DNA from 2 places in the Hydrogenophaga sp. GW101-3F08 genome. Region 2 is predicted to be linked to the other one. Evidence: riboswitches for the same ligand, from Rfam matches in the RefSeq annotation. Region 2 holds a riboswitch; the other holds the start of a gene.
What was found. A riboswitch is a leader RNA that binds a small molecule or an ion and turns the genes downstream of it on or off. The one in region 2 is predicted to bind cobalamin.

Region 1: it holds a riboswitch for cobalamin, as region 2 does, so the genes downstream of both, AC07YZ_RS03560 (TonB-dependent receptor domain-containing protein) here and cobM (precorrin-4 C(11)-methyltransferase) in region 2, are expected to answer to the same signal.

What each region holds. Positions count from the first base shown of each region.
Region 1 is NZ_JBWKZP010000001.1:701,623-716,001, reverse strand. It holds gene AC07YZ_RS03605 (S8/S53 family peptidase) at 1-643, opposite strand, end outside; gene AC07YZ_RS03600 (phosphatase PAP2 family protein) at 705-1,640, opposite strand; gene AC07YZ_RS03595 (adenylate/guanylate cyclase domain-containing protein) at 1,809-3,644, opposite strand; gene AC07YZ_RS03590 (SWIB/MDM2 domain-containing protein) at 3,787-4,224, opposite strand; gene rraA (ribonuclease E activity regulator RraA) at 4,485-4,991, shown strand; gene AC07YZ_RS03580 (sulfite exporter TauE/SafE family protein) at 5,029-5,844, opposite strand; RNA gene ssrS (6S RNA) at 6,005-6,184, opposite strand; gene AC07YZ_RS03570 (cell division protein ZapA) at 6,270-6,644, opposite strand; gene AC07YZ_RS03565 (DUF904 domain-containing protein) at 6,641-6,874, opposite strand; cobalamin riboswitch at 6,925-7,179, shown strand; gene AC07YZ_RS03560 (TonB-dependent receptor domain-containing protein) at 7,258-9,090, shown strand; gene AC07YZ_RS03555 (cobyrinic acid a,c-diamide synthase CobB) at 9,087-10,433, shown strand; gene AC07YZ_RS03550 (cobalamin-binding protein) at 10,430-11,248, shown strand; gene AC07YZ_RS03545 (bifunctional adenosylcobinamide kinase/adenosylcobinamide-phosphate guanylyltransferase) at 11,241-11,801, shown strand; gene AC07YZ_RS03540 (ABC transporter substrate-binding protein) at 11,801-12,697, shown strand; gene AC07YZ_RS03535 (FecCD family ABC transporter permease) at 12,733-13,734, shown strand; gene AC07YZ_RS03530 (ABC transporter ATP-binding protein) at 13,751-14,379, shown strand, end outside.
Region 2 is NZ_JBWKZP010000007.1:283,448-297,826, forward strand. It holds gene cbiE (precorrin-6y C5,15-methyltransferase (decarboxylating) subunit CbiE) at 1-1,053, opposite strand, end outside; gene AC07YZ_RS18575 (cobalt-precorrin-5B (C(1))-methyltransferase) at 1,189-2,298, opposite strand; gene AC07YZ_RS18580 (precorrin-8X methylmutase) at 2,295-3,008, opposite strand; gene AC07YZ_RS18585 (sirohydrochlorin chelatase) at 2,965-3,936, opposite strand; gene cobM (precorrin-4 C(11)-methyltransferase) at 3,933-4,742, opposite strand; cobalamin riboswitch at 4,961-5,191, opposite strand; gene AC07YZ_RS18595 (methyl-accepting chemotaxis protein) at 5,495-7,081, shown strand; gene AC07YZ_RS18600 (alpha/beta hydrolase) at 7,169-8,125, opposite strand; gene AC07YZ_RS18605 (ABC transporter substrate-binding protein) at 8,183-9,301, opposite strand; gene AC07YZ_RS18610 (alpha/beta fold hydrolase) at 9,390-10,226, opposite strand; gene AC07YZ_RS18615 (efflux RND transporter permease subunit) at 10,263-12,710, opposite strand; gene AC07YZ_RS18620 (WD40/YVTN/BNR-like repeat-containing protein) at 12,721-13,815, opposite strand; gene AC07YZ_RS18625 (DUF1329 domain-containing protein) at 13,815-14,379, opposite strand, start outside.

The DNA.
Region 1 (14,379 bases), on a different contig from region 2:
CCATGTCGTGTGGCGTGGGGCCGGCGCGCGCCGGGTCCAGCGGTTCGCGGTGGCGCGGCTGGTTGCCGGGCCAATTGCCGTTCTGGTAGGCGTCCTGTCGCCAGAAATACCGGATGCGCGTGTGACCATGTTGGTCGAGGAAGGCGCTGTTGGCCAGGGCCAGGCCACCGTCGATCAACCCAAGCACCTTGCCGCCAAGCAGGCCGCTGGCCGGGGTGGGTGGGCTGTTGGGCGTGCAGGGGTCGATGAGCGCATGGGTGTGTGGCTCCACCGGCAGGCCAAGCTCGAAGCGCTGGATCAGGCTGCGCAAATGCGAGTCGTTGCGCAGCTTGTCGAAGAAGCGCGGCTTCACGCGCGCGCTGCAGAAGCGCAGGTTCGGCACGTTCAGGTACACCCTGGGAATCTGCAGCCAGGTGGTGCGGGAGGCGGCCACCAGCGCGGGCACATCGGCCTCTGGCGAGAGTTCGATCACGATGGGCAGCCACTTCGGTGGCTTCTTGTCGGAGCCTCGCCGGTAGCCCGCGAAGTGGTCGGCCTCGGCCCAGATCAGGTAGGGGTCCTGCCCATCAATGGCGCCGGGCGCGCTCCAGTCGGTGCCGGTGAATTCGCCCTGTGGCAGGGGCGACCAGGTCGGCGCGCTCATGCGAACACCTCCGTGCCGCGCACGGCGGAGCGAGCTCCCTTCGGAACGGGCGGGCGGCGGATCATGCCCACTCCTTGATCGCTTCCTCCCAGAGCCAGGCGAGCAGCGGGGCGTTGCCCACGCCCGTGCTGGCGGCCGAGCGTGTGTAGGCTGCCTGCCTCTCGGGGCCTTCCATCTTTTGGTGCAGGCTGAAGTCCAGCGCCTCGCCGTTCGCGCCTTCGAACAGGCGGCCGTCAAAGCCTCGCTCGTGCACCCGCGTGCCGGTGGCGCGGGCCACCAGGAACTCGGCCAGCGCCGTGCCGAGCAGGCGGCCAGCCGCGCTGTCCACCGGGAAGTGCACGCCGGCCACGGTGCGGTTCACGGCGATGCGTGCGGCCAGGCGCTGCAGCTGTTCGTGGCTGGCCGTGCCGTTGGGCGTGGCGACACCTTCGGGCGAGGCGGCGTTGAGCAGCGCTTCCAGCAATACCGCCGAGGCGAATGCTTCGGTGGCGTGGCCGCTGGGCCAGCTGCCGTGTCCCGGCGTCTGGATCATGGGCTGGATCTGCGGTGAAAACGCCTCGGGCCGCAGGCTGGCGAAGATGTGCTTGAAGCGCATCTCGACATGCACGCAGAGCGCAAAAACCAGGTCCAGCAACTGCAGGGTTTTCTTGTGGCGGTGCGCCGTCAGCCCCACCATGGACGACCAGAACGCCAGCGGCGGCGTCAGCTGCGCCACCACCTCGGCCGCGCGATCGGCGCGCAGATCGGCGTAAGCGGCCACCAGATCCAGCTGCTTCTTGAACTGCGCCTTGGTGGGCGCGCGCAGGCGCACCAGCGGTTTGCGCTGGATGTTGCTGGACTGCAGGTTGGCGAATTCGAGCGCCGCTTCTTTGGGGCCGTTGCGGGTCTTGAACAGCAGACCTTCGACGAGCTCGGTGAAACAGGCCTCGACACGCGGCCCGTCGGCCCAGAGTTTGAGGTTCGACGGCTCGTCGAAGCCGGGTTCGGTGACGTGCAAGGACGCGCCTGTGAACGGGCCGACGATGGCTGCTCGGCTTAGGATGAGGGCGTCGGAGGAGACGATGGCGCCACTGATTCCTCCGCTGATTCCTCCGCTAATGCCTCCGCTGATTCCTCCGCTGATTCCTCCGCTAATGCCTCCACTCATTTCGATTCTCCTAGTTGGTTAGTGCATTCGTAAACCAAGACTGATCAGCGCTTTGGCGACCCGCTTTCTCAACGGACTTTCACCTCCTGCCGCCAGATACTGCTGTACCGTCAACTGGGGCTGCAGTTGCATCAACAGGGCAAAGGTTTCCCTTGCGTCCTCTGCATAGCCAAGCTCATATTGGGCGATCAGCAGAGTTCTTATTGTGGGCAAGTGATATCGATTCTTAAGCAGCGATGAACGGCAGAGTTGAATGGCCCGTTCCCATTGCTCCATGGCGGCGTAGCTGGTAGCCAGCATCATCTCGAAATAGTATTTCTGCGGGTCCAGCGGTGAGAGGTGCAGGGCGTTCTCGGCCTCGATCATCGAATCCTTGGGGGTGCCCCACATGGTTGACCACACACTGTTGTACAGCCAGGCCATGGGATCGTTCGGGTTGCTCTGGGTGGCTTCCTGCAGCAGGCGGTGCGAGGCGTCCACTTCCTTGCCCAGGTGGCACAGCGCATGGCCTTTGATGGCCATGGCGAGCGAGCTGGAGGGCTCCAGGTCGAGCGCGCGGTCGGCGGTGTCGATGGCGCGCTGGAAGTCTTTGGCCGGTTCGCCCGAGAGGCCTTGCACCACTTGCATGATGTGCCACTTGGCCAGCCAGGCCCAGGGCGTGGCCACGCGCCGGTGCCGCGCCACCACGGCTTCGAGCAACTGGTGGCTGCGCTGCAGATCGCGCGGCGTGGAGCGGTGCATGAGCGTGATGCCGCCGAGCATGAGCGCGTTGCTGTCGAGCTGGGGCACGGGCAGCACCAGGGTGCGCTGCACCAGGTCGTTGAGCAGGGCCTTGGCGCAGGCGGCGCTCAGCGCATCGAGCAGGCCGCTCTGGGCTTCCAGCAGATCGTGGGTGTCGCCGGTGAGCCGTTCGGCCCAGATCACTTCGCCGCGCTTGTTGTCGGACAGCTCGGCCATGATGACGACCTTGTCGCCCAGGGTCACGTAGCTGCCACCCAGCACGAAGGCCGCGTCGAGCCGCTGGCCGATCTCTTCGGTGGTGCTCTGGCGCCCGCGGAAGGCGGTGGTGGACAGGCGGGAGATCACGCGCAGGTCCTGGCTGCGCGAGAGCTGGGCGATCACGCCGTCGGCGATCAGCTCGCCAATGACGAACTGCTCGCTCGCGTGGCTGCGCGTTTCGAACGGCACCACGGCGATCGACGGGCGAAAGTCGGTCGGCACCCCTTCGGGAACGCGCGGGCGCACCGCGGCCGAGCCGTGGCTGACAGGGAACAGCCGCCAGGTGCGCACCGGCTCGGGCCAGTGTTTGAGGTAGCTCTCGCCACAGTCTTCCACCTCGGCGTCGACGCCGATCACGATGCCGTCGAACACGCTGGCGGTGACCAGGGTGTCGCCGGGCGAGGCCAGGTCGGTCACGCGCGCGGCGAGGTTCACGCCATGGCCGTAGACATCGTTTTCGTCCGCGTACAGATCGGTGGCGTTGATGCCTGCGCGCAGGTGCAGCTGCTGGCTCTGGGGCAGGCGGCGGTTGATGGGCGCGAAGTACTGGTGCAGCGCCAGCGCGGCCCGCACGGCATCGGTGGGGTGTTCGAATTCGACCAGCAGGCCGTCGCCCAGGCTCTTGACCAGACGACCCCGGCACGCGGGCAGCACCTGGGTGGTGGCGTGCTGCATGAAGCCACGCCACTGGCTCACCACCTCGGCTTCGTTGTCGGCCATGAGCCGGACCGATTCGACCAGGTCCATCACCAGCACCACCTTGTGCTGCTGCTCGGGCAGCGGCGGCGGTGGCGCGCACGCCTCCTCGTCTTCGACAAGGTGCGTGGGGCGAATCGGTTGCGGGCTCTCGGTCATGCCTGTGGAGGTCTTGAAATTTTGTTGCAGTTTCTCACAGCTCCGCGCAGATGCCATGGCTGCGGGGCCCAAAAACAGCAAAGCCGGCTTGGCGCCGGCTTTGCAGGGACTCACGGCACCATGAGGGTGCGAGGTCGGTGGATCACTTCAGGTGTTCGTTGATCATCTTGGTCATTTCGAACATGGACGCCTGGGCCTTCTTGAAGATTTCCTTCAGCTTGGCGTCGGCGTTGATCATGCGGCGATTGACTTCGTCCTGCAGCTTGTTCTTCTTGATGTAGGCCCAGACCTGCTTGGTCACTTCGGTACGGGGCAGCGGGCTGTTGCCAACGATGGCAGCCAGCGCGGCGCTGGGCGTCATGGCCTTCATGAAGGCAGCGTTGGGGGTGCGCTTCTTGGCCGGTGCGGCCTTCTTGGCTGGCGCGGCTTTCTTCGCCGGAGCGGCTGCCTTCTTGGCAGGAGCAGCCTTCTTCGCCGGAGCGGCGGCTACCTTCTTGGCCGGTGCGGCTTTCTTCGCCGGTGCTGCAGCCTTCTTGGCCGGGGCCGCTTTTTTCGCGGGAGCTTTTTTTGCAGTTGCCATGATTGAATTTCCTTCTAGAAGTGAAACATTGACCAGCAGGAAACGCGCTTCCTCGCTGGTGTCTCGCATGCTAATGGAGTTGTTTGTGCATTCCAAGGTGGGCGGCCTGGTTTTTTGCGGGTTTTCATAGGGAAGACGCCGCTTTTTGGCCCGGAAAACAACACTTCAACACCGCGTGCCTGCAAGCGCTCTGTCAGAGCCGCTCGGCATGCTGAAAATCCGCAGTGCCATGCTCCTTCAACCGAACCTGAGAAAGCGCCATGTCTTCGACCCCAACTCTAGCCACCTGCGATCTGTGTGACGCCCACAAAAACGACGGCTCGGGCGGCTTTCGTGTGTTGCCGCCGGTGTTGCGCGATTTCGGTGCCGTGCGCCGATTCTCTGGCCCGGTGGTCACGGTCAAGTGCTTTGAAGACAACACGCCGGTGAAGGCCGCGGTGGAGAGCCCGGGCGAGGGCCGGGTGCTGGTGGTCGATGGGGGTGCCTCGCTGCGCCGCGCGCTGCTGGGCGGCAACCTCGGCGCCGCGGCCGCGCGCAACGGCTGGGCCGGCGTGGTGATCGATGGTTGCGTGCGCGACGTGGCCGAGCTGGCCGTGTGCAACGTGGGCATCCGCGCTCTGGCCTCGATGCCGCTGCCGACCGAACGGCGCAACGAGGGCCAGCGCGATCTGGCGGTGCAGATCCAAGGTGTGTGGGTGCGGCCCGGCGACTGGCTCTACGCCGACGAGGACGGCGTGGTGGTGTCGGACCGCGCGCTGACGGTGTGAATCCCCTGCGAGCGGTTCACCCAGCGGCGGCAGGTGTTCAGATGCTCAGGCCTTTGTAGAGCATGTAGGCCGCGAGCAGGTACAGGATGCCGGCGAACACCCGCTTGAGCGATTGGACGGGCAGGGCGTGTGCGGCTTTCACGCCCAGCGGCGCCATGAGCACGCTGGCGATGGCGATCACCAGCAGCGCCGGTGTGTACACGTAGCCCACCGCGCCCACGGGCAAGTCCGCCACGCCCTGGCCCGCCACCACGTAGCCCAGCGCGTTGGCCAGCGCGATCGGGAAGCCCAGCGCCGCGCTGGTGGCCACGGCGTTGTGGATGGCGACGTTGCACCAGGTCATGAACGGCACGCTGACGAACCCGCCACCCGCGCCCACCAGCCCCGACAGAAAGCCGATGGCCGAGCCCGCGCCGAGCTGGCCCGCCGTGCCCGGCAGGGTGCGTGTGGGCTTGGGCTTCTTGTCCAGCAGCATCTGCGTGGCCGAGAAGCCGACGAAGGCGGCGAACACGATGGCGAGCCACGCACCCTTGAGCAGGGCGAACACGCCCAGGCTGGCGAGCGCCGCGCCGAGCACGATGCCGGGCGCGAGGCGCTGGACGATGTCCCAGCGCACCGCGCCGCGCCGGTGGTGCGCGCGCACGCTGGAGACCGAGGTGAAGATGATGGTGGCCATGGAGGTGGCGATGGCCATCTTGACCGCAAGATCGAGGGCGACGCCGCGCGCGCTCAGGATGGCGCTGATGAAAGGCACCATGAGCATGCCGCCACCAATGCCCAGCAGGCCAGCCAGGAAGCCCGTGCACAGGCCCAGGACAACCAGTTCGGCAATGAGCAGAGGTTCGAGGATCATGAGGGGTCAGTGACCAGGCGCCGAAAGCGGGCGCGGTGGGAAGGGGAGGGGGAGCCATGCAGAGTGCCCGTGGAACCGGCTTCGCCGGGCCACAGGGCACGTCCCCCCTCCCGCAGGAGAGGGGGGAAGCCGCGAAGCGGCGCAGGGAGGTGTATCGAATAGGGTGCCTGCAAGTGCCGCCGGACCGTCATCCTGAACCGGGGTTCAGGTGGGCCAGGGCAGCGTGACTTCGGGTTCATCTGACGCGAGATGCTCACACCCATCAGGCAATGTACCTAGTCCGTGCTCAATGAGCATTGGTTCAAGGAAATATAAAGCCCGGCGCGCACTGCAGACGGTTCAAATTGTAGGCGCTGCGGTGGCCTCATGTGGACCGCTGGTCCAGAAAAAAAGCAGATCGACCGACGGGCTGCGTGCCCGCTGACTCAGATCAACTGGCCGTCGCGTCCGAGCGTGTGGTCCAGGCGGCGGATCAGTTCGTCCATGCGGGCCTGGGCCGCCGGGTCCAGCGGTTCGGCCGACGCTTCCGCGGTGTCCGGGCCTGGTTCGGTGTGATCGAAGGACGAGGCCTGGTAGATCTGGGATTCTTTCTGCGAGAGCTCGAACGCGAGGTTGAGCGAGGCCAGCACCGCGATGCGGTCGCGTGCCTTCACCTTGCCTGCGTCGCGGATGCGGCACATGGCCGTGTCGACCCGTTCGACCGCGTCGAGCAGCGCGGATTCGCCACCGATCGGGCACGCGAGCAGGTAGCTCTGCCCCATGATCTGGACTTCAACCTGTTTGCTCGCGGGCTTGTTCATTCGCTGTCCTTGCGATGGGCCTCGGGGGCGTCGGCCTCCGGCAGGCGTTCGAGCAGCGCTTCGATGCGTGCACGCGCCGTGTTCAGGCGCGATTTGAGCAGGTCGCGCTCGGCCTGCAATGCCAGCACCTGGTCCATCAACAAGGCGTTGGTGCGCTGGAGTTCCTCATGGCGCAACAGCAGGCGCTCCACGCGTTCGGTGATCTGGTCAAGGTACTTGGGATCGGCCATGGTGACGAATTGTTGCTGAGACATTGTAGGGTTGCCGCGAAAACCCGGGGCTTACAATGCCGGTTGTTGGTGCTCGCGGTGTGGTTCACACGCCGCAGTTCAACGGGAAGCAGGAGGGAATGTTCACGCCGAACGGACCTAACCTGCGCTGCCCCCGCAACGGTAAGCAGACGAGCCGCCTGATGCTCTCAGGTCGCTCCGCGTTCATCCCACAGCCACTGGAGAACTGGTTCAGGCCAGATCACCGGGAAGGCGATGAAGGTCGATCTGCCAGCCCGGATACCGGCCAACGAGGTGGTGGTGCGTTCATGAAGGGCGTGCCGTCGTGACGCTCAGGCACCGTCGGGGAAGGCGGTGAGGGCACATCAGCTCCCTTGTTTCTCATGAAAAACCGTTTCTCGCGCGCTCCCACGGCGGCGCTGCCTTTGGCCATCCTCGTCTCGTCCTTGTCCCATGCCCAGACCGCGCCAGCACCGGATCTGCCCGAGGTTGTGGTCACGGCCACCCGGTCCGACACCCGTGCCGACATCCTGCTCAGCGACGTGGTGGTGATCGAATCCGAGGCGATCCAGCAGGCGTCGGGCCGCACGTTGTCCGAGCTGCTGACCCGAAACGCCGGCCTGCAGATGTCGTCCAACGGGGGCCTGGGCAAACAGTCGGGGCTTTTCGTCCGCGGTACGGAAACCCGCCACGTGTTGTTGTTGATCGATGGCGTGCGCTACGGTTCGTCCACCTCGGGCGCGGCCTCGTGGGACAACATCCCGCTGAGCGCCATCGAGCGCATCGAGGTGCTCAAGGGCCCGGCCTCGGCGCTGTACGGCAGCGACGCGGTGGGCGGTGTGGTGCAGATCTTCACGCGGCGCGGCGAGCCCGGCTTTCACCCCAACGCCAGCGTCACGCTGGGCAGCTACGGGCACCGCAGCGCCAGCGCCGGCCTGAGCGGCGGCAGCGAAACCTTCACCTATACGCTCAACGCCGGCACCGTGCGTGAAACCGGTTTCTCCGCCACCAACCCGGACGTGGCCTTTGGCGGCCACAACCCCGACAACGACGGGTTCGATCAGGACAGCGCCTCGGGCTCGATGCGCTGGACCCTGGCCCCCGGCTGGACCACGGATGCGCATTTCAGCCAGGCCAACGGAAGCTCCGGGTTTGACCGCGGGCCGGGCGACTTCGACGTGCACTCGGACGTGGTGACCCGCGTGCTGGGCTGGGGTCTGGAGCGCCAATGGTCGCCCCAGGCGCGTACGCAGCTGAAGCTCTCGCGCAGCGACGACCGCTCCACCTCTTTTGAGGAACTGTCCACCTCGCGTTTCGACACCGAACAGACCCAGTTGACGCTGCAGAACGACTGGAAGACCGCGCTGGGCAATGCCATCGTGGGCTTCGACGCCGTGAAGGAGTCGGTGGACAGCACGCAGGCCTACGCGGTCAACTCGCGCACCACCCGGGCGCTGTTCGCGGGCCTGCAGGGCGAGGCGGGCCGCCACCTCTGGCAGGCCAACCTGCGGCGCGACGAGAACTCGCAGTTCGGGGGCGCCACCACCGGCGTCGCGAGCTACGGTTTCCAGCTCACGCCCCATTGGCGCCCGCACCTGGCCTACGGCACCTCGTTCAAGACACCGTCGTTCAACACCCTGTACTGGGTGTCGCCCTTCTTCGTGGGCAACCCGAGCACCCAGCCCGAGCGGGGCAAGAACCGCGAGTTCGGCCTGACCTACAACCGCGATGCGCATGAAGTCAAGCTGACCCGTTTCGATAACCGCGTGCGCGGCTTCATCACCACCCAGCCGGTGGTGGAAAACGTGCCGCAGGCGCGCATCGAAGGCTGGTCGCTGGCGTACGCGGCATCGGCCGGGGCGTGGTCGTGGAGCACGCAGCTGGAGCTGCTGGACGCGCGCAACCTGGCCAACGGGCGCAAGCTGCAACGGCGCGCCGATGAAACCCTGACCGCCAGCCTGGACCACCAGCTCGGCGCCTGGACCTGGGGCGCGTCCCTGCTGGCCATGTCGGGCCGTTTCGACGACGCGGCCAACACCGTGCCGCTGGCCGGCTTCGCCACGCTGGACCTGCACACGCGCTACCGGCTGGACCCGAACTGGTCGCTGAACCTGCGCCTGAACAACCTGGCCGACAAGGCCTACGAGACGGCGCGGGGCTACAACCAGCCCGGCCGGGCCGCCTACGTGACCGTGGACTGGAGGCCGCAGCGGTGAAGATCACCTGCCCGGCCATCCTGGTCGCGGCCCCGGCCTCGGGCCAGGGCAAGACCACCGTGACGGCGGCGCTGGCCCGCCTGCACGCGCGCGCCGGGCGGCGGGTGCGGGCGTTCAAGTGCGGGCCCGATTTTCTGGACCCGATGTGGCTGGAGCTGGCCACCGGCCACCCGGTGCACAACATGGACCTGTGGATGACCGGCGAGGCCGACGTGCGGGCGCGGCTGCACGCGGCCGCGCAGGACGCCGACCTGATCATCGTCGAAGGGGTCATGGGCCTGTTCGACGGTGAGCCCAGCGCGGCCGATCTGGCGCGGCGCTTCGGCCTGCACGTGCTGGCGGTGATCGACGCGTCGGCCATGGCCGGCACGTTTGGCGCGCTGGCCTTTGGCCTGCAGCACTACCGCCCGGGCCTGCCCTGGGCGGGCGTGCTGGCCAACCGCGTGGCCAGCGAGCGGCACGCGCAGATGCTGCGCGACGCGCTGCCCGCGCAGGGCGGTGCGGCGCCGTCGGGCTGGCTGGGCGCGGTGATGCGCAACCCAGCGTTCACGCTGCCCGAGCGCCACCTGGGCCTGACCGTGGCCACCGAGCTGCCCGACGCGCTGGCCCGGCTCGACGCCGCGGCCGACGCGCTGGTGGACACCCCGCTGGGCCAGATGGACACGGCGGCGCTGGCGCGCTGGTCGGTGGTGTTCGAGGCACCCGCCGAGCCGGCCGCAGTGGCGCCGCTGCTGGCCGGCAAGACCGTGGCCGTGGCGCGCGATGCGGCGTTCTGCTTCATCTATGCCGCGAACCTGGACACCCTGCGCGCGCTGGGCGCCCGGGTGGTGTTCTTCTCGCCGCTGGCCCATGAACCCCTGCCCGCGTGCGACGCGGTCTGGCTGCCCGGCGGCTACCCGGAGCTGCACGCCGAGGCCTTGTCCGCCAGCCAGGTGAGCCGCGACAGCCTGGCCGCGCATGTGGCTGCCGGGCGCCCGGTGTGGGCCGAATGCGGCGGGATGATGGCCCTGTTCGATGACCTCGTGGACCCGCAGGGCCAGAGCCATGCCCTGTGGGGCCTGCTGCCCGGCGTGGTGCGCATGCAGCCGCGCCTGGCCGCGCTGGGGCCGCAGAAGCTCGCGCTGGCGCAGGGCGAACTGCGGGGCCACACCTTCCACTATTCGCGCTGCGAGACGGCGCTGGAGCCGGTGCTGCACACCGCCTCGGCGCGCGCAGGCGCGGCCGGTGCGGGCGAGGCGGTGTACCAGCGCGGCGCGCTGCGCGCCAGCTATTTCCACGCCTGGATGGCCTCCAGCCCGGCGGCCACGGCGGCGCTGTTTCTGCCCGAAGGAGCCACCGCGTGAACACCCGCCTGGGCCCGCAGCGCATCGTCTGCCTGACCGAAGAGACCACCGAGTGGCTCTACCTGCTGGGGCAGGAGCACCGCATCGTGGGCATCTCGGGCTACACGGTGCGCCCGCGCCGTGCGCGCGAGGAAAAGCCCAAGGTGAGCGCGTTTCTCAACGCGAAGATCGACAAGATTCTGGAGCTGCGGCCCGACTGCGTGTTCGGTTTCTCCGACCTGCAGGCCGACATCGCCGCGGCGCTGATCCGCGCCGGTGTGCAGGTCACGGTGTTCAACCAGCGCAGCGTGGACGAGATCTTTTCCATGCTGTACCAGGTGGCGGCCATGGTGGGGTGTGCCGAAGAAGGGCTGGCCTGGATCGCCGCCACGCGCACCCGGCTCGACGCCATCGGCCAGTCGGTGCGGGTGCTCGAAGCGTTCGGCAAGCGCCGCCCGCGGGTGTTCTTCGAAGAGTGGGACGAGCCTCACATCAGCGGCATCCGCTGGGTGTCCGAGCTGCTGGGCATCGCCGGGGGCGAAGACGTGTTTCCGGAGTTGGCGCTTGAGTCCCTGGGCAAGAACCGCATCATCGCCGACCCGGCCGAGATCGTGCGCCGCAACCCCGACATCGTCATCGGCTCCTGGTGTGGCAAGAAGTTCCGGCCCGAAAAAGTGGCCGCGCGCGCCGGCTGGCAGGACGTGGCGGCGGTGAAGACCGGGCAGCTGTTCGAGATCAAGTCGGCCGACATCCTGCAGCCCGGCCCGGCCGCGCTCACCGACGGCGTGGCGCAGATGCAGCGCATCGTCCTGCAATGGATGGACCAGCATGGTTGACGTGGCGCGCAGCGAATTCATCCTCGGCGGCCAGAAGAGCGGCAAGTCGCGCCGCGCGGAAATGTTGGCGCGGCAATGGCTGGACGCGTCTCCCGCGCACCGCGCGGTATTGATCGCCACTGGCCAGGCCTGGGACGATGAGATGCGCGAGCGCATCGCGCGCCACCAGCGCGATCGCGCGCAGCGCGTGCCGGGCATGGCGACGGTGGAGGAGCCGCTGGCGCTGGCCGAGGCCCTGCGCCAGCACAGTGCGCCGCACACGCTGGTGGTGGTGGACTGCCTCACGCTGTGGCTGACGAACCTGCTGATGCCGATGGACGGCGCGGCGGTCGACCCCACCGAGCCGTCCCGGGTCTTGTGCGGCGCGATCGAACAGGCCGCCGGCCCGGTGGTGCTGGTGGGCAATGAAATCGGTCTGGGCGTGATCCCGATGGGGCGCGAGGTGCGGGCTTTCGTGGACGCGCTCGGCGGCTTGAACCAGGCCGTGGCCGCCGCCTGCGAGCGTGTCACGCTGATGGCGGCGGGCCTGCCACTCCTATTCAAAGGGACATGATGATTCACCTCCCGAAGTTCCTTGGGCGCCTCTGGCGATGGGGGTTCGCGGCCTGGCTGCTGGTGGGCGCGGGCGCGCTGCACGCCGCAGGCATCGAGGTGGTGGACGACCGCGGTGTGGCCGTGCGCTGGGACGCGCCGCCGCAGCGCATCGTGACGCTGCTGCCCTCGCTCACCGAAACCGTGTGCGAGCTCGGCCAGTGCGCGCGGCTGGTGGGCGTGGACCGCTATTCCAACTGGCCCGCGTCGCTGGACAAGCTGCCGCGCGTGGGCGGCGGCATCGATCCCAACGTGGAGGCCATCGTGGCGCTGCGGCCCGATGTGGTGCTGCTGGCGCAGTCTTCGCGGGTGATCGATCGGCTGGAGGGGCTGGGCCTGAAGGTGGTGGCGCTGGAGCCCAAGAGCCATGCCGACGTGCAGCGCGTGCTGGGCAAGGTGGGGAGGGTGCTGGGCGTGGACGCCGCGCAGAGCCAGCGTGTGTGGCGCCACATCGACGCGGCGGTGTCGGCGGCGGCGCAGTCGCTGCCGGCGCGCGTGAAGAACACGCGGGTGTATTTCGAGGTGAACCGCGCGCCCTACGGCGCGGGCACCTCGTCGTTCATCGGCGAGACGCTCACGCGCCTGGGCGTGCAGAACATCGTGCCCGCGCACCTGGGGCCGTTCCCCAAACTCAACCCCGAATTCGTGGTGCGCGCCAACCCGGACCTGATCATGGTGGGCGACCGCAACTTCGAGGGCATGACGCAGCGGCCCGGCTGGCGCGGCATCCGCGCCGTGCGCGAAGACCGCCTCTGCGTGTTCCCCGACGCCGAATCCGACGTGCTGGTGCGACCGGGCCCGCGCATGGCCGAAGCGGCGCGCCTCATGGCGCGCTGCCTGCAGGACAAAGCCCCATGAGCCCAGGCAACAGCGCCGCCGCACACCCCGCCGCCATGGCCCCCATGCCCCGCCCCGTCACCCGCGCGCTGAGCCTGGCCGTGGGGCTGGTGCTGCTCGGTGGGGTGCTCGGGGTGCTGGGCCTGGGGGTGGGCAGCACCGGTCTGGAAGCGGTGTGGACCATGCTCGCGGACCCGGTGGCCGCGCAGATCGTCTGGGACATCCGCGCGCCGCGCACCGTGGGTGCCTTCGCGGCCGGGGCCCTGCTGGGCCTGGCCGGCGCGGTGGCGCAGGGCCTGTTTCGCAACCCGCTGGCCGATCCGTTTCTGCTGGGCAGCGCTTCGGGCGCGTCGCTGGGCGTGGCGCTCGCGCTGGCGGGCCTGGGCGTCTCGCCGTTTGCCACGCAGTGGGTGGTGCGCCTGGGCCTGACCGGCGCGGCCTTCGTGGGCGCGGTGCTCGCGGTGCTGCTCACGCTGGCGCTGGCGCGCGGTGTGCAGCACACGCTGCGCCTGCTGCTCGCGGGGGTGGTGGTGGGGGTGGTGCTGGGCGCCATCACCTCGCTGGTCACGCTCAGCGTGCCCGAAATCCTGCAGGCCATGCAGGCCTTCATGCTGGGCTCCACCGGTTTCGTGGGCTGGGCCTCCTGCCTGCTCATGGGCGGCATCGGCTTCGTGTGCCTGCTGCTGGCCTGGGGCCTGTCGCGCGTGCTCGACGGCCTGGCGCTGGGCGAGGCCACGGCGCTCAGCCTGGGCCTGCCGCTGGTGCCGCTGCGTGCCGCGCTGGTGGGGGTGCTCGCGCTGGCCACCGGCACGGCCGTGGCGCAGACCGGCTTGATCGCCTTCGTGGGCCTGGCCGCGCCGCACCTGGTGCGCGCCGTGGTCAAGACCACCCACGCCTGGCTGGTGCTGCTCGCCAGCCTCATGGGCGGCGTGCTGCTGATGCTGGCCGACACCCTGGCGCGTGGCCTGATGGCGCCGCAGGAGCTGCCGGTGGGTGTGCTCACCGCGGTGCTGGGCGGCGGCTACCTGCTCTGGCTGATGCGCCGGCGGGTGGGGTAGGGCAAAGGAAGACCCGATGGATATCTGTACCGAACAAGCCACCGCACTGCAGGCGTTGAACCTGAGCGCCAGCCTGGGCCACGGCGCCGCGCACCGGCTGGTGCTGCACGGCATCGATGTGTCGCTCGCAGCGGGCCGCTGGACCAGCATCGTCGGCCCCAACGGCGCGGGCAAGTCGACCCTGCTGCGCGCGCTGGCCGGTGTGTTGCCGCACGGTGGCGAGGTCCTGCTGCACGGCGAGCCCATGCCCGGCATGGCGCCGCGCGAACGGGCCCGTGCCCTGGCCTGGCTGGCGCAGAGCGGCGCGGGCGAGGCCAGCGCCGACGACCTCACCGTGCACGACGTGGCGCTGCTCGGGCGCCTGCCGCACCAGGCCTGGCTGGCCCCGCCGAGCGACGCCGACCACGCGGCGGTGGAGCGCGCGCTGCGCCAGACCCAGGCCTGGGAATGGCGCGCGCGGCCGCTGGGCTCGCTCTCGGGCGGCGAACGCCAGCGCGTGTTGCTGGCGCGACTGCTGGCGGTCGAGGCCGGTGTGATGCTGATGGACGAGCCGCTGGCCAACCTCGACCCGCCGCACCAGGCCGACTGGATCGCGCTGGTGCGCGAGCTGGTGGGCCAGGGCCGCACGGTGGTGAGCGTGCTGCA
Region 2 (14,379 bases):
GCCGCCGACGAACACCGCGTCCGGGTCGGCCCAGTCCTGCAGGCCTTCGGGCGCCTTGCCGTGCAGCAGCGTGTGGTTGCTGATGCCCATCGCCAGGCGGTTGCGCTGCACGATGGCGGCGTCGTCCACGTTCTTCTCGATCGCGTAGACATGGCCGCTGCGGCACAGGCGCGCGGCCTCCAGACCGACCGAGCCCGACCCGGCGCCGATGTCCCAGACCACGCTGTCGGCGCGCAGCTGCAGACGCGCCAGCGAGACCGCACGCACCTCGTGCTTGGTGATCAGGCCCTTCTCTGGGTGGCGCTGTTCGAAGCTGGCGTCTGGCAGGCCCAGCAGCACCTGCGGCGCGCGCAGCCGGGTGCGCCAGAGCAGCACCACGTTGGGGTCGGCGAAGGGCATCTGCGCGGCGGCAGTGACCGACATGCCGCTGACGATGCGTTCTTCGGGCTGGCACAGGCGCTCGGCCACCGCCATCTCGAAGTCTTCTGCCAGACCCTCGGCGAGCAGCATGCGGGCGATGCGGTCGGGCGTGTTGTCCGGGCTGGTCAGCACGGCCAGGCGGTCGTGCTGGCGGATGTCGCGCAGCAGGGCGTACAGGCCATGCCCGGGCGGCGAGCCCGGCACCCAGTCGCCCGCGTCCTTGGCGTGCACGGAAGAGAACTTCATGTCCTGCCAGGGCAGGCCCAGGCGCGCGCAGGCCAGTTGCAGCGTGGACACGTTGGGGATCACCTCGATGGCCTCGATGCACAGGCGCGAGGCCAGGTAGGCCGCGATGCCGTGGCACAGCGGGTCGCCGGTGGCCAGCACCACCACCCGCCGGTGTTCGGCCTGCGCGGCGCGTATCCACTCGGGCACCTGCGACAGCGCGCCGCCCAGGTCGCGCTGTTCGGCCTGCGGCGCCATCTGCTCGGCCAGCAGCCGCAGCGTGCGGGCCGCGCCAACGACCAGGTCGGCCTGCCGCAGGTGTCGCAGCGCGGTCGCGTTCAGGCTGGCGACACCGTCGTCCAGCACGCCGAGGATGCGGCATTTTTCGATCACAGAAAAAAACTCCATTTCAGTTTTCCATGGTGCCGGAGCGCCACCCGCAACGCATGAAACGGTCCAGCCCAGGACACCGCCGGGCCGGCTTTGCCGGACGGCTGGTGTCGCCCCCTTTGAGGGGGTAGCGCGAAGCGCTGCGGGGGTGGCTCACTTCGCCTCCGCTATTTTTTTGCCGTCGAAATCGCAGACCAGCACCTGCAATTCAAATTGGTCGGGGTAACGCGTGCGCAGGGTCTCGATGACCTTGCGCGCCAGCGCCGTGTGAAAGGCCTGGCCCAGGCCCAGCGCGTCCATGCGTTCACCGGCGTAGCGCGCGGTCTCGTTGGCGCGGATGGCCTCGCAGACCTCGGGCGGCGCGCCCACGCCGGCGGCCAGATCGGCCAGCAGGCCGGTGTCCACCTCGGCGCGGCCCGCGTGGGTGATGGTCTCGCCCTGGGCGATCTTGGTGAGCTTGCCCACCATGCCGCCAATGACCACCTTCTTCAGCCCGGCCTTCACCGCCGCGCCCATGGCGTAGCGCAGGAAATCGCCCATCTGCACGAAGGCCGGTTCGGGCAGCTCGGGCATTTCTTCCATCACGAATTTTTCGGTGCGCCCGCCGGTGGTGAGCACCACCACCCCGTGGCCCAGCGTGCCCGCCACCTGCACGCCCTGCACCACGCTGGCGCGGTAGGCGGCGGTGGAATACGGTTTGACGATGCCGGTGGTGCCCAGGATGGAGATGCCACCCAGGATGCCCAGGCGCGCGTTCAGCGTCTTCTTCGCCATCGCCTCGCCCTGCGGCACCGAGAGCGTGACCCGCAGGCCCACCTCGTCGAGCAGGCCCTGGCCGACGGCCCGCACATTGGCCTCGATGTTGCGGCGCGGCACCGGGTTGATGGCCGGGCCGCCCACCGCCAGACCCAGACCGGGCATGGTGACCGTGCCCACGCCCACGCCGCCGGCCAGCACCACCTGGCCCGGTTGCTCGGGCAGCAGGCGCAGGTCGGCGGTGAGGTGGGCCTTGTCGGTGCAGTCCGGGTCGTCGCCCGCGTCCTTGATCACCATGGCGTGGGCGGCCTTTTGTGCGCCGCTGCCTTCCACCCGGCCGTCGTGCACGGCGAACGTCACCCGGTCGCCGTTGGGCAGCAGGCACTCGACCTCATCGGGCACCGCACCCGTGACCAGACCGATGACCGCCGCACGCGCCGCCGCGGCCGAACACGCACCGGTCGTGAAACCGGTGCGGGTGCCGCGGGGCGCGTCCTTCTGCATCACGCGGCGAGCTCCCGCGCCTCGGCCAGGCCCAGCAACGCGTGGATCGCGGCCACCACCAGGGTGGAGCCGCCCTTGCGGCCCCGGATCACGATCCAGGGCACGCCGGTCTGCAGCGCCATCAGGTCCTTGGACTCGGCCGCCGACACAAACCCCACCGGCATGCCCACCACCAGCGCGGGGCGTGCACCCTCTTCATGGATCAGGCGCACCACCTCGATCAGCGCCGTGGGCGCGTTGCCGATGCCCACGATGGCGCCGTCGATCAGGCCCAGCCGGTGGGCCTTGCGCATGGCCTGCACGGCGCGGGTCGTGCCTTCGGTTTTGGCTTGCTCGATCACGTCCGGGTCGGAGATGAACTGGTGCGTGCCCATGCCGAAGTGGCCCAGGCGCGGCGCCGAGAGGCCGACGCAGATCATCTCCACGTCGGCCACCACGCGGGTGCCGCGCGAGAGGATGGCGGTCAGGCCCGCGTCCACCGCGCCGGGGTGGAAATCGGTCAGGCCGTTGAAGTCGAAATCGGCGTTGGCGTGGATCATGCGGCGCACGATGGGCCACTGATCTGGCGTGTACGGGTGCGAGAGCACCTCGCGGTCGATCACCGCGAACGAGTCGTGCTCGATGGCGCGGCCCGCGGCGGTGAGCTGCTCGGTGACGACGTTGGCGGTGTCAGGCGCGGGCATGGTCATGGGGGTGTCCGTGGTCGTGTCCATGGGCATCTGCGTGGGCATGCTCGTGTTCATGCACGTGGGGGTGTTCGTGCGGATGCGCAGGGCCGTGGTCGTGGCTGTGCGGCAGCGTGTCGTCGTGGTGGTGTCCGCCCAGGCCGTGTTCCTCGGCAAAGTGGCGGTACTTGCAGCCGTCGCAGGGCATCAGCGCGGCCGGCGCGTGGCGCCGCATGTCGCCCACCCGCTGTTCCAGCAGCTCGAAGATCTCGGGCTCGAAACCGAAGTACTTGGTGGAGACGAAACGCAGTGTCGGGTACTGGGCCCTCAGGTGTTCCACCTGGCGCGTGATGCGTTCCACCAGGGTGCCGTTGAACAGGTAATACGGCAGCACCACCACCTGCTTCATGCCCAGCAGGCTCTGGCGCTGCACCACCGTTTCCAGCCGCGGGTGGGTGATGCCGGTGAACGCGAGGTCCACCAGCTCGTGCTCGGTTTCCTCCATCAGCCAGCGCGCCATGCGGGCCATGTCGCCGTTGGCCTGCCGGTCGGACGAGCCGCGCCCCAGGATCACCACGCCGGTGGTGCGCGGGTCGGGCATGTCCAGCGCCTGCATCGCGCCCTTGAGGCGGCGCCGCAGGATGGCCAGCATCGGTTCGCCCGCGCCCAGGTGGGGCGCGTACTGGAACTGCACCAGCGGGAACTGGAGGCGGGCATGGGCGATGGCCTGGGGGATGTCCATCTTCACGTGGCCCGCCGCGTTCAGGATCAGCGGCAGCACCCACACGCGCTGCGAGCCGGCGGCCGCGCGCTTCAGGCCTTCGCTCAGCGTGATCTCGGAGAACTCGATGAAGCAGACCTCGATGCGCCAGTCGGGCTGGCGCAGGCGCAGCCGTTCGGCGAAGACCTGGATCTCGTCGTTGCCCGAGGGCTCGCGCGAGCCGTGGCCCACCAGCAGAATGGTTTCAGCGTTCATGGGGACTCCGGGACGGTGGGGGTGGCGGGCGCGCTGGCGCGGCGGAAGCGGTGGGTGAAGCTGGGGTCGTACAGCCGGGACTTGGCCAGGGTGGGCCAGTGGCGCGCGCCCAACGTGGGGCTGGCGATCACCATGGACTGGCTCACCACCTTGGCCTCTCGGCAGCGCTGCCGGATGTCGGCCAGGGTGCCGCGAACGATCAGTTCCTCGCCCGGCCAACTGGCCTTGTGCACCACCAGGATGGGCGCGTCCTCGGCCCAGCCGGCGGCGCGCAGGCCCGCTTCCACCTTGTGCAGCAGTGTGATCGAGAGAAAGATGCACAGGGTGCAGTGGTGGGCGGCCAGGGCGGCCAGGTCCTCGCCCGGCGGCATGGGCGTGCGGCCCTCGACGCGGGTGAAGATCACGCTCTGCGTCACCTCGGGCAGGGTGAAGCTCTCCACGCCGGCCGCCGCCGAGGCCATAGCCGAGGACACGCCCGGCACCACGCGCACCGGCACGCCCGCCGCATCGAGCGGTTGCACCATCTCGATCAGCGTGCCGTACAGGGCGGGGTCGCCGGTCTGCAGGCGCACCACCGTCTCGTGGCGCTGCGCCTGCGCCAGCAGCCAGGCGGCCATCTGGTCCAGCGTCATGTCCTTGCTGTCGGCGATCGCGCAGCCCGCGGGCGCCCAGCGGGTCGCGGCCTCGTTGACCAGCGAGCCCGCGAAGAGGATCGCGCCGGCCCTTTCCACCAGGGCGCGGCCCTTGACGGTGATCAGTTCCGGGTCGCCCGGGCCGGCACCCACGAACCAGACGGTGCCCGTCATGGCCGTGTGGGCCGGTGGGCGGCCATGTCGAAAACGAAAACGAAAGCGACGACGGCGCGCCGCCGGCAGGCCTGGGCCTGCTCCGTGCATGAAACCATTCCAACTCTCCAGTCGCACACCCGCGCGCAAGAAGCACAACGCGGACGCGGGGGGAAATGAAGGAGAGGCAGCGCAGGCACTCATGGGCCTGCCACCGGCTCACATCGCCCACCGCAATGCCGCACATGTCGTCACAGGCCGGTCTCCGGGCTCGCAAGTGAAGAAAGGGCTTCTTCTGCCTGGCGCCTTCCCATGCGTGAGCACAGTGGCTGTCTTGCCAGGTTTGTCTTGCTTACCGTTGCGGGGGCAGCGTCGGAATAGGGGGTCCAGGTTTCTGGACCAGCGCACCGACTTCCCGTTTAATTCCATCGACTGAACAGTCTCGGAACACCTCTAACGTGGGGCGATGCTATCAGAACGCATCGGTGATCGCGCTGGGGGCGAGGTCTCAGAGGCGGGCCCTTTTTGAGGCTCGATGGACCGCGATACCCGGCTCGGTGCCGACAGGCAAGGGCCGGCACCGCCAGTGGTGGCCCCCGGCCGAAGCCGCGAATTGGCGGCGAAATCCGGCTCGCTTTGACCGTACAGATTGCGCCCGATCGGCCGATAGTTAGAGCTCGCTTCGCCATTTTTCAGGATGCGTTGCGGATCGCATCGCCCCATATGGATCCCATAACCTGCGCATTTGGCGCCTCTCTTCGTCAGGACCCACCATGTTCCAGCTGACAACCCTGAGCGTCTCGCGACGCCTTTTCATTCTGGTCGCCAGCGCCGTCATGGGCCTGGTCATCCTGCTGGCCCTGTTCCTCACGTCGGAGCGGACGCTGATCATGGAAGAGCGCCAAAGCGGCGTGCGCCAGACCGTGGAGACCGCCCATGGCCTGATCACGCACTACCACAGCCTCTCAGCCAAGGGCGGCCTGAGTGAAGCCGATGCCAAGGCCCAGGCGCTGGCTGCCATCCGTGCGCTGCGTTACAGCGAAGTGGAGTATTTCTGGATCAACGACATGACGCCCGTGATGGTCATGCACCCGATCCGCCCCGAACTCGAAGGCAAGGACCTGAGCGAGAACAAGGACCCCGAAGGCACCTTCCTGTTCCGCGAGTTCGTGGACACGGTGAAAAAGGGCGGTGCCGGCTACGTGCCCTACATGTGGCCCAAACCCGGCAGCGAAAACCCGGTGCAGAAGGTCTCGTATGTGAAGGGCTTTGCGCCCTGGGGCTGGGTGATCGGTTCGGGCGTGTATGTGGACACCGTGACCGCCACCATCTGGGACCGCACCTTGAAGATGGGCCTGAGCGCACTTGCGATGGCCCTGGTTCTGCTGGGCATCGGCCTGCTCATGTCGCGCAGCATCGTGCGGCAGCTCGGCGGTGAGCCGGCATTGGCCAGCGCCATCACCGAACGCATTGCCCAGGGCGATCTGGCGGTGGAGGTGCCGATTCGCGCCGGCGACCACCACAGCCTCATGCACAGCCTGCGCTCCATGCGCGACAACATGGCCGGCATCGTCAGCCGCGTGCGCCAGGGCAGCGAGTCGGTGGCCATGGCCAGCACCGAAATTGCACAGGGCAATCACGACCTCAGCGGCCGCACCGAAAGCCAGGCCAGCGCGCTGGAGCAGACGGCGACCAGCATGGAAGAATTGGGCTCCACCGTGCGCCAGAACGCCGACAACGCGCGCCAGGCCAACTCGCTGGCACAAAGCGCTTCGTCGGTGGCGGTCCTGGGGGGTGAGGTGGTCGGTCAGGTGGTGGACAACATGAAGGCCATCCACACCTCCAGCCAGAAGATCTCCGACATCATCTCCGTGATCGATGGCATCGCTTTTCAGACCAACATCCTGGCGCTCAATGCGGCGGTGGAAGCCGCGCGCGCTGGCGAACAGGGCCGGGGCTTTGCGGTGGTGGCGGGTGAAGTGCGCCTGCTGGCCGGGCGCAGCGCCGAAGCGGCGAAAGAAATCAAGACCCTGATCTCTGACAGCGTGGTCCGTGTGGAACAGGGTTCGGCCCTGGTGGATCGCGCGCGCAGCACCATGCAGGACGTGGTGCAGAGCATCCGCCACGTGACCGACATCGTGGCCGAGATCAGTGCGGCCAGCACCGAGCAAAGCAGCGCGGTGGGTCAGGTCAGCGAAGCCGTCACCCAGATGGACCAGAACACCCAACAAAACGCGGCCATGGTGGAACAGATCGCATCGGCCGCGAGCAGCCTCAAGAGCCAGGCTGACGACCTGGTGCAGACGGTCGCCGCCTTCCGGTTTGCGCCCCAGCAGGGCCTGGTTGCGCAAGTCGGATAAAGCTGTGTTGTCAGGGGTCGCCTGCAGGCCTGGCGTTGTGCCCAGTCGGTGGGCGCCGCCGTCTTGTGCGGGAGGGCCCCGGGTGTGTCACGACAGCCGCGCGCGCAGCCAGCCCGCGAGATCGGCCACCACCTGGGCACCCACCGGTGACACGGCGGTGAAGTGGATGCAGGCGTGGATGGCGCTGGGGTAGTGGCGGTGCTCGGTGGCCACGCCCGCCTGCTCGATGCGCTGCGCCAGCGCGTGGCCTTCGTCGCGCAGCGGGTCGTGGCCCATGGTGGCGACCCAGCTGGGCGGCAGCGTGGCCAGCGTGGGCGCGCTCAGCAGGGCGAAGTCCGGGTGCCGGCTGAGTTCGCTGCGACCGTCCAGGTAGCAGCCGATGAACCACTGCATCACACCGTGGGTGAGGAACTTGCCCTCGCCGTTTTCCGCCATCGAGGCGCTGGGCTCGCTGTGGTGCTGCGCCACCGGGTAGATCAGGCCCAGGGCGCGCGGCGTGATCGTGCCGGCGGTACGCAGGCAGGCCGTGGCGGCCAGCTGGGCCCCCGCGCTGTCGCCCGCCACGGCGATGCGCGACGGGTCGGCGCGCAGTTCTTTCACGTGCGTTGCCAGCCACTGCAGCACGCAGACCACGTCGTCCACGGCGGCGGGAAACGGGTGCTCGGGCGCGAGCCGGTAGTCCACCGCCACCACCACGGCGCCCACCTGGTGGCACAGGCCGCGGCACACCGCGTCGTGCGTTTCCAGGTCGCCGATCACGTAGCCGCCGCCGTGCACGTACAACAGCGCGGGCAGCGGCCCGGGGGCGTCGGGGTGGTAGATGCGCAGCTTGAGCGGCCCGCCGGGGCCCGCGATGCTGCGGTCTTCCGTGGCGACCACCGGCGGCGGCAGCCCCAGGCCCGCGGCGAGGTCGCGGTAGATCTGGCGCCCGACCGCGGGCGGCAGCGCCTCCAGCGGCGGGTTGCCCTGCGCGGCGGCCTGGGCCAGAAAGCCGGCGAGGCCGGGGTCCATGGGCGCGCGCGGGAGCGTGGTGGTGAGGGTCATGGGGTCTCCTGTTGTGGGTATGACAAAGAGGTCGGGGTGTGAAGACGCAAGGGGCGGTCAGCGCAGCAGGCGGCCGTCGCGTGCGCGCAGGCCGACCTCGACGAACTCCGAACCGTGGTGCTGGTCGGGGCCGAAGCGCAGGCGAAAACCGCCCATGTCGAACGCGCCCAGGGCTTCCAGGCTCTGCGCGAGCCGGGCGCTGTCGACCGAGGGGCCGGCCCGGCGCAGGGCTTCGGCCAGCAGGCGCAGGTTGAGGTAAGCCTCCAGCCCTTCGAAGGTGACCGCTTCGGGGCCGATGAAGGCATCGGCGTCGCGCAGGAACTCGCGCACCACCGGCAACTGGGGCGTCTCCGGGTTGGGCACCACGCTGGTGTAGCCGATCAGCCGGCCGGGAAACAGCCGCGTCATGTGGGTCAACCCGGCCGACGACAGGGTGGCGATGGTGCCGGGCACCCCCGCGAACTGGCTGGCGTCCAGCCGGCCCAGCGCGTCCTGCCCGTTGAGGCCGAGGTGGATCACCAGCGCCTGCTGCGCGCCGGGCACCATGCGCTGCAAGGCGCCCGCGATCGCTTCGGCGTTGCCATCGACCGTGGCGCGCTGCAGCCGGATGCCCGAGCGCTCCAGGGCCTGCGCCAGCGCCGCGCCGCGCGCCGGTTCCGCGCCGTCGCTCAGCAGCAGGGCGCGTGTGATGCCGATGGATTGCAGCTGCTGCGCGAGCGCGCCCGTTTCGCGCGCGTCGTCCGGGCGCAGGCTGAACACCTGCGGGAGCGTGGGCGAGCGCAGCGCCAGCGCGCCCGACATCGGGCCGACCAGCGGCAGGCGCAGTTCACGCGTGGCCTCGGCGGCGGCCTGGCAGGCGATTTCGCCCAGGCAGTTGAGCACGGCCACCGCGCGGTGCTGGCGGGCCAGGCTGCGCAGGTTGGCCGCGTGGCGGCCCGGGTCGCCGCCGTCGTCCAGCGTCACCAGCTCCAGGGGCCGGCCCTGCAGGCCGCCGCTGGCGTTGAAGCGTTCCACGTACGCCTTGGCGCCCGCCAGCACCCGGTTGGCCACCGGAAAGCCGCTGCCGGTGAGCGGCAGCGACTGGCCGATGACGATGGCCCCGGCCGGCATGGCCAGACCGGCCTGGGCGGCCAGCACGAGACCGATCACGAAGCGGAGCAGGTGGTGCGTGGGCATGGGCGAAGGACGCTGGGGCGCGCGGACCGGCGCCGGTTCGGGGTGGGGCGCTGCCTTGCAGCTGGGGCCCGAGGGCCGTGGTTTGCCGTCAAACGCAGGCGCTCGCCAGGCGGTTCAGCGAACGATTGAATTCGGTCGGCTTCTCCAGCTGGGGGGTGTGCCCGCAGTCCTCCAGCACCAGGAGCGTCGAACCGGGCGTGACGGCGTGGGCGGCAACGGAGTGCTGCAGAGGCACCACCGTGTCGTGTTTTCCGTGCACGAACAGCACGGGCACCTGGACCGCTCTCAACACGCCCAGCGTGCGCGAGACGCCTTGTGTGTTCTGCCCGCCCAGATCGGACATGCGGCGCAGTGTGGCCAGGAAAGCCTTGACGCCGCCGGGCTTGTGGACGTTGCGGGTGATGGCTTCACGGATGGGGGCGGTGGCCACGCCGCGGTTGTGAAAAATGGCCTGGATCTGGCGCTCCACCGCCGTCGGGCCGGGTTTGTTCATCAGCTCGCCGAGCACCGGCAGCGTCATGATCCGGAAGGGCGCGAACACGTTGCGCCCGAGGGTGGCGGCGTTGGCCAGTGCCAGGCCGGCCACCCGGTCCGGGGCGAGACCGGCCATGCGCACCGAGACGGCCGCGCCGAGCGAGTTGCCCGCGAGCACCACGCGCTGGATGCCCAGGGCGTCCAGGAACTGCCAGGCAAAACGCGCGAACTTGTCGGGGTCGTAGGGCTGCTCTCCCATGCCGGACAGGCCATGACCCGGCATGTCCCAGGCGATCAGGCGGTGGGCCTGAAGGTCTTCGCTGAACTGCGAACCCCACAGCTCCAGCGAGCCCCCGATGCCGTGGGTCAGGAGGATGGGCATGCCTGGACCACCGCTGTCGCGGTAGCGGATGGGCACGCCCTGGACGTCGATGCTGGCTTCAAGGTTCATGGGGTGAACTTTCAGAGAGGGGGTGGGTGGAGCCGTTCAGGTGCCTTGGCCGGCCGCCGTGACGAGGGAGGGCGCGCTGGCGTTCGCGGCGTTTTCGGCGGGGTCGTTGCGGGGCACGGCGGGCAACAGGAAGTGCGCCAGCGCGGGCAGCAGCACCAGCGCGCCCACCATGTTCCAGACGAACATGAAGGCCAGCAGGATGCCCATGTCGGCCTGGAACTTGATGGGCGAGAAGGCCCAGGTGCCCACGGCCAGCGCCAGCGTGACGCCGGTGAGCATCACCACGCGGCCGGTGAACTGCAGCGCGTGGGTGTAGGCCTCGGCCAGGCTGGCGCCCGCGCGCAGGCGGGTGAGCGTGACGCTGAGCACGTAGAGCGCGTAGTCCACACCGATGCCCACGCCCAGCGCGATCACCGGCAGCGTGGCCACCTTCACGCCCATGCCCAAGCCCACCATCAGCGCTTCGCACAAGATGGAGGTGAGCATGAGCGGCAGCACCGCCACGATCACCGCGCGCCAGGAGCGGAAGGTGATCCAGCACAGCAGCACCACGGCGGCGTAGACCCACAGCAGCATCTCGCGCATGGCCTGCTTCACCACGATGTTGGTCGCCGCGTCGATGCCGGCGCTGCCGGCGGCGAGTTTGAACGTCAGCTCGGGCGTGTCGTGCTCGGCCTTGAAGCGCTCCACCTCGGCCACCACGCGCTCCAGGGTTTCGGCCTTGTGGTCCTTCAGGTAGACGTAGAGCGCCAGGAACGAGCAGCTCTGGTTGAACAGCTCACGCGGTGCGCGGGTCTGAACACCGCCCAGAGCGCTTTCGTTGGGCAGCAGCTCGAACCACTTCAGGTGCCCTTCGTTGTAGCCCACCATGGCCAGCTTGGACAGCGTGGCCATGGAGTTGGTGGACTCCACGCCGGGCAGTTGCTCCAGCCGCCAGGCCAGCGCGTCCAGCGTGGACAGCGCCGGGTAACTGGTGCAACGGTCGGGTGGCGTGGTGGCCATCACGGTCAGGATGTCGGTGCTGGCCGCGTAGTGCGAGATCAGGTAGGCGCTGTCCTGGTTGTAGCGCGAGTCCGGGCGCAGCTCGGGCGCGCCCGGGTCCAGGTCGCCGATCGACAGGTGCAGGCTCACCGCGAAGCCCGCCGCGGCCAGCAGCGCGCCCGTGCCCACCGCCATGGCGGCGGCGGGTCGCCGGGTGAAGCGCGTCAGGCCCGACCACAGCCACGAGCGCTGCAGGGCCTGCGCCGAGTCCGCGCGCAGGCTGCGCTCGGCCGCCTTGGGGCTCACGCCCACGTGGGACAGCAGAATGGGCAGCAGCAGCAGGTTGGTCACGATCAGCATCGCCACGCCGATGCTGGCGATCAGCGCCAGGTCCTGGATCACCTTGATCTGGATGATGAACAGCACCGCGAAGCCCACCGCGTCGCACAGCAGCGCCGTCAGGCCGGCCACGAACAGGCGCCGGAAGGTGTAGCGTGCGGCCACCACGCGGTGAGTGCCGCGCCCGATGTCCTGCATGATGCCGTTCATCTTCTGCGCGCCGTGGCTCATGCCGATGGCGAACACCAGGAAGGGCACCAGCACCGAATACGGGTCCAGCTCGAAACCCAGCAGCGCGAGCAGGCCGAACTGCCACACCACCGCCACCAGCGAACACGCCACCACCAGCGCCGTGCTGCGCCGGCAGCGCGTGTAGCCGTACAGCAGGGCGGTGGTGATGAGCAGCGCCAGCAGGAAGAACAGCAACACCTGCTGCAGGCCTTCGATCAGATCGCCCACCACCTTGGCAAAACCGATCACGCGGACCTGCAGCGTGTCGCTGTCGTAGCGCGCGCGCAGCGCCTCGATCTGGCGCGAGAGCTCGCCGTAGTCCAGCGCCTGGCCGGTCTCGGGGTTGCGGTCGAGCAGGGGCACGAAGACGATGCTGGACTTGAAGTCGCCGGCCACCAACTGGCCGATCTCGCCCGAGCGCTCCACGTTGGCGCGCAGCTCGGCCAGGCTTTGCGGCGAGCCGTCGAAGGCGTCGGGGATCACCGGTCCGCCGTCCAGGCCCTCTTCGGTCACGGCCACCCAGCGCGTGTTGGAGGTCCAGAGCGACTTCATGAACGGGCGGTCCACCCCGGGCAGCAGGAAGATCTCGTCGTTGAGCTTTTGCAGCGTCTCCAGGTACTGCCGGTCGAAGATCGTGCCCTCCTTGGTCTGCACCACCAGGCGCAGCGCGTTGGTCTGCCCGGCCAGGTCGCCCTTGTGCGCCAGGTAGTTGGCGATGTAGGGGTGGCCGGTGGGAATGGTCTTCTCGAAGCTGGCGTTGAGCTGCAGCCGCGTGGCCTGCCAGCCCAGCACCAGGGTGATCAACAGGCTCAGCAGCAGCACCCAGGGCCGGTGGTTGAAGAAGGCGCGTTCGATGACGGTGCCCGATGCCGGGTCAAAGTCCTCCAGCCGCGTGACGACGGGCTGGGCGTCGAGGGGGGAATCGTGGTTCATGGGAACGGGTTCACTCGGTGGGCAAAGAGGTCAGGCGGCGCATGCCGCGCAGGCTGGCCAGGACCAGGGCGCCGTCGGCGGCCAGGGCGGCACCGGCGATGGGCACGGCTTCGCGCACCGGCAGGCGGCGCAGGGCGGCGGCGTCGGGCGGCGCGATCAGCACCTCGCCGATCTGGCTGACCAGCACGAAACCGCCGTTGGGCAGCACGGCGCTGGCGCCCAGCGTGGCGCCGGTCTGGCTCTCCAGCCGCTCCCAGCGCGCCGCGTCGGGGCCGGCGCGGTAGACCGAGCCGCGCAGGCCGTGGGCGACCAGGTGGCCTCCCGGGGTCTGCAGCAGCCCGAGGAAGCTGCCCTTGTAGGGCGAGGGCAGGGCCGAGAAGCTGGCGCCGCCGTCGAGCGAGCGCATCAGCAGGCCCTGCTCGCCGGCCACGACCAGTTGCCCGGCCGTGGCGCGCAGGCCATAGAGGTGCAGGCCCTGCGGGTTGGCCGCCCGCGCCGAGAGCGGTTGCCAGTGCTGGCCACCGTCCACCGTGGCGAACAGCAGGCCGTAGGCGCCAGCGGCGAAGCCGCGCCGCGTGTCGATGAAGCTCAGGTCGAAGAAGGGTTTGTCCGGGCCTTCGTCCACCAGGGCCTGGGCATCGGCCAGGGCCGCGGCGTCGCCCGTGGCGCGCGCGGCCTCGGCCACGCTGGCGGCGGCGGCGATGCCGTCGAGCTGCTTGCGCCAGGTCTGGCCGCCGTCATCGCTGTGCAGGATGGTGCCCAGGTGGCCGGCGGCCCAGCCGTGGCGCGCGTCGGCGAAGGCCACGCAGGTCAGCGTCACCTGCACCGGCACGGCCGCCTGCTGCCAGTGTTGGCCGTGGTCGTCCGACAGCAGCACCGTGCCGCGCTCACCCACGGCCACCAGGCGGGCGCCGGCCCGCGTGACCGCGAGCATCGCAGCGCCCAGCGCCTTGGGGGTGATCAGGGCCGGGCGCGAGAGCACCGCGGGGACCGCGCCGCTCTGTGCCGCGCGGGTGCTGGTGGGCAGCAGGCCCGCCAGCGCCCAGCCCGCCAGCCCCGCCAGGGCGCTGCGGCGTGCCACGCCGAAGCCGCTTCCAGAAGTCATCACCGTCCACCCTCGCTGGACAGCGACTCGGGGCTGAAGAAGGCGCGCGGGATCGGCTCCTTCACTTCGTACTGCTTGGGCAGTTCGTTGGACGCCATGTTCAGGTAGTAGGCGCCGGTCTGCATGTCATAGCCGCCCCAGAGCACGAAGCTGGTCACGGCCGGGATGTCCGGCGCGGTGAGCATCAGCGAGTAGTTGGTGCGCCAGAGCTGGCCCTTGGCGTCCCAGCCGTCGAACAGCACGATCTGCCACGAGTCCTCGTCGATGTAGTACTTGCGCTTGGGCACCACGTGGCGCTTGCCCGCGGCCAGCGTGGCCTCCACTTCCCACACCCGGTGCAGCTCCCAGCGCACCTGGGCCGGGTTGAGCGTGCCCGGGGTCACCAGATCGTCCACCTTGGCGGCGGCGGCGCGGTTGTTGTTGTAGGGGATGTAGATCTCCTTCTTGCCGACCAGCTTCAGATCGTGTTTGTCGATCGGGCCGAACAGGTTGAAGGCTTCGTCGAACAGGCCGATGCCCGAGGTCACGGAGTCGGGTGTGTCGTAGGCCACCGAGGGGGCCTTG